DNA from 2 places in the Kribbella deserti genome. Region 1 is predicted to be linked to the other one. Evidence: riboswitches for the same ligand, from Rfam matches in the RefSeq annotation. Region 1 holds a riboswitch; the other holds the start of a gene.
The links. A riboswitch is a leader RNA that binds a small molecule or an ion and turns the genes downstream of it on or off. The one in region 1 is predicted to bind glycine.
Positions count from the first base shown of each region.

Region 1 (3,664 bases):
AGGAAGAGGTCGAGCGCTTCCGCGAGTTCCTCGACCACGTCTCACCCGAAGACTTCGACAAAAGCTGACCCAGCCCCCTCCACGCCTCCGCCGGTCCGCCCCGCCCTCTGCTACCGCGGCCCCGCCGGCAGCGCGTACCTGTGGATACCCCCGCCACGGTCGGACCCACTATGCGGTCGCCCAGTCGCCCTTTACCGAGGATGACCGGAGTCCTGTGGATATCCACGCCACGGTCGGACGCAAAATGCGGCCGCCTGGTCTCGCCCTAACAGGCGCGACCGGGGAGCTGTGGATACCGCTGCGACGGTCGGACGCAAAATGCGGGTGCCCGGTCTCCCTTAACAACCGCGACGCGACCGGGGAGCTGTGGATACCGCTGCGACGGTCGGACGCAAAATGCGCCCGTGGAGCGTTCAGCGGGGTCCGAGGACCATGCGAGCGTTCCCCGGCGCGCATTTCGGGTCCGACCGTCACAGAGGTATCCACAGGGTGACCGTATTTCGGGTCCGACCGTGGCAAGCGTTGTGCACAGGTGGCCGTTTTTCGGGTCCGACCGTGGCGGCGGTATCCACAGGGGGCCGTATTTCGGGTCCGACCGTGGTTGTGGTGTTCACCAGGGTGGGGGAGTCTCGACCTCAGGTAACGATTGAGGCTGGTTGATGCGACACGCACTTCGCTCGATGCCCACGTCGTTGACCGGCCCTGTCCCGCGGCCTACCGTGAAGGAGTTGTGGGGTTTGTAACTCCACGGATGTGATCCGCTCCTTTCAGGCATCAGCACGGTTTTACTAGGGAGGCTCTGGCGTGACACGCACCGGCGACACCGATGTGACGGCGCAGACCGTCGCACAAGAGAGGTCGGAAGCGCACGCCGAGGCCGCCGCGACCGCGGGTGTGCAGGGTCTGCTGTTCGACGACGACCTGTCACCGATGCCGGACGATGTCGGCTTCCGCGGTCCGACCGCGTGTGCCGCCGCCGGTATCACCTACCGCCAGCTGGACTACTGGGCCCGGACGGGTCTGGTGGCTCCGACCGTGCGCCCGGCGACGGGTTCGGGCACGCAGCGGTTGTACGGCTTCCGCGACGTTCTCCTGCTCAAGGTGATCAAGCGCCTGCTCGACGCGGGAATCTCGCTGCAGCAGATCCGTACGGCGATCGCCCACCTGCGTGAGCAGGGCATGGACGATCTGACCCAGATCACGCTGATGAGCGACGGCGCGAGCGTTTACATGTGCACCTCGCCGGACGAGGTCATCGATTTACTCGCCGGTGGCCAGGGCGTGTTCGGTATCGCGCTCGGTGGCGTCTGGCGTGAGGTCGAGGGCTCACTGTCCGAGCTGCCGACCGAGCGCGTCAGCAGCGACGGCGACAGCGGTCACGCGAACGACGAGCTCGCCGCCCGCCGCCGTGCCCGCATGACCGGCTGACCCGGCAACAAAAGCTGTCAGCAAGTACGACGAGCCTGCGGTGGTACGACTACCGCAGGCTCGATGCTGGACCGGGGGTACCACGCTGGTACGCTCGGGGAGTAGTTGAACTACCGCCGTGCACAGCACTCGGGAGAGTCCCAGGCCGTTATCGCCTGGGCGCCGAAGGGGCAATTCCTCCCCGGAACCTCTCAGGCCCATGGACCGGGTGCCACAGGCGACTCTGAAGTGGGTGCGGTCTGCCCGTGACAGAGGGGGAGGGCGACCTGCAGCACCGACATCCTTGTCAGCAGCAACGGAGCCTTCTCGATGACTGAATCCCACCCGCAGACCTCCGCCGTGTTCGCCGACCGGCACATCGGGCCCCGCCCGGACGAGGTCGCGCGCATGGTGCAGACCCTGGGTTACGCCGATGTCGACGCCCTCGTCGACGCCGCCGTACCCGCCTCGATCCGGTCCACCGAGCCGCTTCGGCTGCCGGAACCGGCCTCCGAGGTCGACGCCCTGACCGAGTTGCGGGGCCTTGCCGCGCGCAACAACGTCGCAACCTCGATGATCGGCCAGGGCTACTACGGCACGTTCACCCCCTCGGTGATCGTCCGCCGTCTCGTCGAGAACCCCGCCTGGTACACGGCCTACACGCCGTACCAGCCCGAGATCTCCCAGGGCCGCCTCGAGGCACTCCTGAACTTCCAGACGGTCGTTTCCGACCTGACCGGCCTGCCGACCGCGAACGCCTCCCTGCTCGACGAGGGCACGGCCGCCGCCGAAGCGATGACCCTGGCCCACCGGTCGAACAAGAAGTCCAAGTCGAACCGGTTCCTGGTCGACGCCGACTGCTTCGCCCAGACCATCGCCGTCGTACAGACCCGCGCCGAGGCCCTCGGCCTGGACGTGGTGGTCGCCGATACGACCGACGGCCTGCCGGAGGGCGACTTCTTCGGCGTGCTCGTGCAGTACCCGGGCTCGGGTGGCGTCGTGCGGGACCTCAAGCCGCTCGTTGACGCGGCGCACGAGTCCGGCGCGCTGGTCGCGGTGGCGACGGATCTGCTGGCGCTCACGCTGCTGACTTCGCCGGGCGAGGCCGGTGCCGATATCGCGATCGGCTCGTCCCAGCGCTTCGGCGTACCGCTGTTCTACGGCGGTCCGCACGCGGGCTTCATGGCGGTTCGTGCCGGCCTCGAGCGTTCGTTGCCCGGTCGCCTCGTTGGTGTCTCGCGGGATGTCGACGGCGCGCCGGCGTACCGGCTGGCGCTGCAGACGCGCGAGCAGCACATCCGCCGTGAGAAGGCGACCTCCAACATCTGTACGGCGCAGGTGCTGCTCGCCGTTGTCGCCTCGATGTACGCGGTCTACCACGGGCCCGACGGCCTGAAGGCGATCGCGACGCGCGTCCACGAGCACGCCGATAGCCTGGCCGCGTCGCTTCGCGCGGGTGGCGTCGAGGTCGTCCATGACAACTTCTTCGACACCGTGCTCGCGCGGGTTCCGGGCCGTGCGGCGGATGTCGTCGACAACGCCCGGCAGACCGGTATCTGGCTGCGCCTCGTCGACGCGGATCACGTCGGCATCTCCTGTGACGAGAAGACCGACGCCACCGCGCTCGGCCGGGTTTGCCGCGCCTTCGGCGTCACCTTCGACGGGTCACTCACGGGTTCCGCGCTGCCGGCCGAGGTCACTCGCACCAGCGAGTACCTGACCCACCCGGTCTTCAACACGCACCGGTCCGAGACGGCCATGCTGCGCTACCTGCGCAAGCTGTCGGACTACGACTACGCGCTGGACCGCGGCATGATCCCGCTCGGTTCCTGCACGATGAAGCTGAACGCCACCACCGAGATGGAGGCGGTCACCTGGCCGGAGTTCGCGGATCTGCACCCGTTCGCGCCGATCGAGGACGCCGCCGGCTACGTGAAGCTGATCTCGCAGCTGGAGCGCTGGCTGGCCGAGGTCACCGGCTACGCGAAGGTATCGATCCAGCCGAACGCCGGTAGCCAGGGCGAACTCGCCGGCCTGCTGGCCATTCGCTCGTACCACCAAGCCCTGGGCAACGGTGACCGCGATGTCTGCCTGATCCCCGCCAGCGCGCACGGCACCAACGCCGCCTCCGCGGTGATGGCCGGTATGAAGGTTGTGGTTGTCAAGGGCAACGACGACGGCACGATCGACCTGGACGACCTGCGGGCCAAGGCCGAGCAGCACCAGGAGCGCCTCGCCGCGATCATGATCACGTACC
Region 1 is NZ_JBHLTC010000018.1:314,748-318,411, forward strand. Features, by position in the region: gene ACFFGN_RS14800 (bifunctional nuclease family protein) at 1-68, shown strand, start outside; gene ACFFGN_RS14805 (MerR family transcriptional regulator) at 805-1,428, shown strand; glycine riboswitch at 1,549-1,645, shown strand; gene gcvP (aminomethyl-transferring glycine dehydrogenase) at 1,738-3,664, shown strand, end outside.

Region 2 (3,664 bases), on a different contig from region 1:
GTCGAGCAGGCGCATCGCCGGGGTGACCGCGACGCCGTGCACGACCACGCTGAGCAGTACGACGAAGGCGGTGGTGGCCCAGAGCCAGCCGAGATCCGGCGCGAAGTCCTTACCGGCGTACGCGAGGTAGTAGATCGAGCCGACGCCCCGGACGCCGAAGGCCGCCGTGACCCACCGCTCGGACCGGTTCATCGCCGTACCGGTCAGGGAGACCCAGGCGCTGAGCGGGCGGATCACCAGGATCAGCAGTAGACCGATCAGCACGCTCTGCCAGGTCAGCGGGCCGAGAATGCCACCCGTGACGGCGATCCCGAGCAGCAGCAGGATGCCCCAGGTCAGGATGTGCTCCAGCTGTTCGAGGAACCAGTGCAGGTCCTCGTGGAACTCGTGCCCGCGTTCGGCTCCTCGTACGGTCAAGGCGGCAACGAAGACCGCGATGAACCCGTAGCCGTGCGCCACCTCGGTCAATCCGTACACGCCGAGCGTGATCGCGAGAGCCAGGATCGGTTCACGCGAATCCGCCAGCCGCAGGCTCTCGATCGGCGCCGAGAAGGCCATCCGCCCGAGCAGCCAGCCCGCGCCGGCACCGATGACCACGCCGATCACGGTCTTGCCGAGCAGCTCCCACGCCAGCCACTCCAGGGCCCACTCGCCGATGGCGCCCTTGGTGGCGAGAAAGACCGCCGCGTAGACGAGCGGAAACGCGAGCCCGTCGTTCAGCCCGGCCTCGGACGTGAGCCCGAACCGAACTGGATCGTCCTCCTCGGGCTCGGCCCCAGGGCCGGTTGACGGACCCTGCACCTGTACGTCGGACGCGAGCACTGGATCGGTCGGAGCCAGTACGGCGCCGATGAGCAAAGCCGTCGCCGGCGCGAGTCCGATCGCCCAGCCCACCCCGGCCACCGCCAGAACGCAGGCGGGCATCGCCACCAGAAGCAGCCGCCAGGTGGTCCGCCAAGCTCGCCAGCCGATCGGCCGGTCGATCGCGAGGCCGACGCCCATCAGCGCGACGATCACGGTCAGTTCCGTCAGGCGCTCGGTCAGCGCCGGATGGGTGATCGGGTCCACCTTGCCCCGGTCGACCACCAGGCCGAGCAACATCCCGGCGCCCAGGAAGGCGATCGGCGCCGAGACCGCGTACCGCCGCAGCAGTCGAGGCAGCACCGCCCCCAGCAACAGCGCCGTCCCGGCGACCAGGTACAACCCGTCCCCGTCAATCTGCATCCCCTGACCCTAGGCGCAGAAGTGCTCCACCCGTCGAACGGGACCACCAGCAACCTCAGGTGGCGCCGTCAGCCCTGCGCCGCCGGTTCCGTCGTCGTGGTGGAAGGCGATCCGGGAGGAGTCGCCGGGCTTCGACCCGGACATCACGCCGGCCGGACCCAGCATGGGCCGGCTCGCGGAGCTGGTGCGTACCTGTCGCGGTACCGTCCGGCGGAAGTTGCTGAAGGCAACTAATCCACCTGCTATCCGGCCGGACCGCCGAGTGGCAGGCGGTTGATCGATGTCCTTCTTGAGACATGCGGACGATGCCGGCGCCAGTTGATCTGCGTCGGCTCTCGACAATGACCTCTGGTCGCGGCTACGGTCGCCCGCACAAGTGAACATCGCGCTGTTGATCCCACTCGGGAGAGTCCACGCCCTACAGGGTGGTGGACGCCGGAGGAGCAATTCTCCCCCAGAAACTCTCAGGCACCGATACCGACGGGTGAGGCGACTCTGGAAAGCCGGGATGACGTGATCCCGCACCCACGGTGCAAACCGCTTACCCGCGGTGAAGCTCTCAGGTACCAATGACAGAGCGGGGAGGCCCGACCGGTCTGGTCATGGCTTTGCCATGGCCGGGGAAGTGAGCCTCCGCCATGCTCAGTGAAGTCCTGCCCGACGACGGGCGGATCAGCAATCTCGAAACCGCCCAGAAGTGGTACGTCGACACGCTCGGGTGGACCGTCACCATCGACCGGGACAACGGCCGCCTGCTGGCCACGATCGGCACGCGGCTCGGCGGACTCGTCGTACCGGCGGAGTTCGCGATCGTGGCCCGTCGTACCGCGGGCGTGCGGGAGGCGCTCGGCCCGATGCTGAAGGCCGCGGACCGTACGACGTGGACGCTGCTCGCGGTTGGGCGATTTCCGCAGCTGCCGCAACAGCTGGTTCAGGCGGGCCTCAGCGTGCTGTCCGCCGGGAGCCGGATCGAGTTGCCCGCGCACGAGGGGCACGCCGAGGCCGCGGTGTCGTGGATCGACGCGCCGACCGGTGATCCGTTGCCCGTGGCCGGAGAGCTTTTCGCCGCGATCCAGCGGGTGGTCGACGTACTGCTCAAACGCCGGCAGGCGATCATGATCGACACCGTCGACGCGTATCTGGCCTCGGGCAGCGATCCGTTGCGAACGGCCACCATTTTGGGCATAGACCGCGGCGAGCTGGTGCGCCGGCTGGCGATGATCCGCGAACTCACGGGCCTCGACCTCGCCGACGCATCCAGCAGCTAGCCGCAGGCGAGCGTGGGATAGAGCGGGAATTTCGCCACGAGAGTGGAGACCCGGTGGCGGAGTTCGTCCCGCAGGGCGTCGGTTGGCGGTTTGATCAGCGTGGTCGCGATGATGTCGGCGACTTCCTTGAACTCGGGGTGATCGAATCCCCGCGTGGCCAGCGCGGGACTGCCGATGCGTAGTCCCGACGAGACCATCGGCGGCCGCGGATCGAACGGCACGGCGTTGCGATTCACGGTGATACCGATCGCATCGAGGCGGTTCTCGGCTTGTTGCCCGTCGAGTTCGGAGTTGCGGAGGTCGACCAGCACCAGGTGCACCTGGGTCCCGCCGGTGAGTACGGAGATCCCCGCGGCTCGTACGTCGTCCGCGAGCAGCCGTCCGGCGATAGCCCGGGCGCCCTCGAGCGTACGGCGCTGGCGGTCGGCGAACTCGGCCGTCGCGGCGACCTTGAACGCGACGGCCTTCGCCGCGATCACGTGTTCCAGCGGTCCGCCTTGCTGGCCAGGGAAAACCGCCGAGTTGAGCAACTTGGCGAGGTCCGCGCGGTTCGTGAGGATCACTCCGCCGCGCGGACCTGCCAGGGTTTTGTGCGTCGTGGTGGTGACCACGTCCGCGTACGGAACCGGGTTGGGGTGCAACCCGGCCGCGACCAGGCCCGCGAAATGGGCCATATCCACCATCAGGTAAGCGTTCACCTGATCGGCGATCCGCCGGAAGCCGGCGAAGTCCAAGTGCAAGGGGTACGCCGACCAGCCGGCCACGATCAGCTTCGGCCGGTGTTCGATGGCGAGCCGTTCCACCTCGTCCAGATCGATCCGGCCGTCGGCCTGCCGGACGTGGTACGAGACGACGTTGTAGAGCTTGCCGCTGAAGTTCAGCCGCATGCCGTGGGTGAGGTGGCCACCGTGGGCGAGATCGAGGCCGAGAATCGTATCGCCGGGTTCGAGCAGCGCGGCCATCGTCGCGGCGTTGGCCTGCGCGCCGGAATGCGGTTGCACGTTGGCGAATCCGGCCCCGAACAGGCTTTTCACCCGGTCGATCGCGAGTTGCTCGACCACATCGACGTACTCGCAGCCACCGTAGTAGCGGCGGCCCGGATAGCCCTCGGCGTACTTGTTGGTGAGTACGGAACCCTGGGCCTGGAGGACGGCGAGTGGGGCGAAGTTCTC
Region 2 is NZ_JBHLTC010000009.1:30,637-34,300, forward strand. Features, by position in the region: gene ACFFGN_RS08300 (cation:proton antiporter) at 1-1,224, opposite strand, end outside; partial or broken gene ACFFGN_RS08305 (AAC(3) family N-acetyltransferase) at 1,310-1,501, shown strand; glycine riboswitch at 1,617-1,714, shown strand; glycine riboswitch at 1,715-1,810, shown strand; gene ACFFGN_RS08310 (helix-turn-helix domain-containing protein) at 1,863-2,492, shown strand; gene glyA (serine hydroxymethyltransferase) at 2,489-3,664, opposite strand, start outside.
Region 2: it holds a riboswitch for glycine, as region 1 does, so the genes downstream of both, ACFFGN_RS08310 (helix-turn-helix domain-containing protein) here and gcvP (aminomethyl-transferring glycine dehydrogenase) in region 1, are expected to answer to the same signal.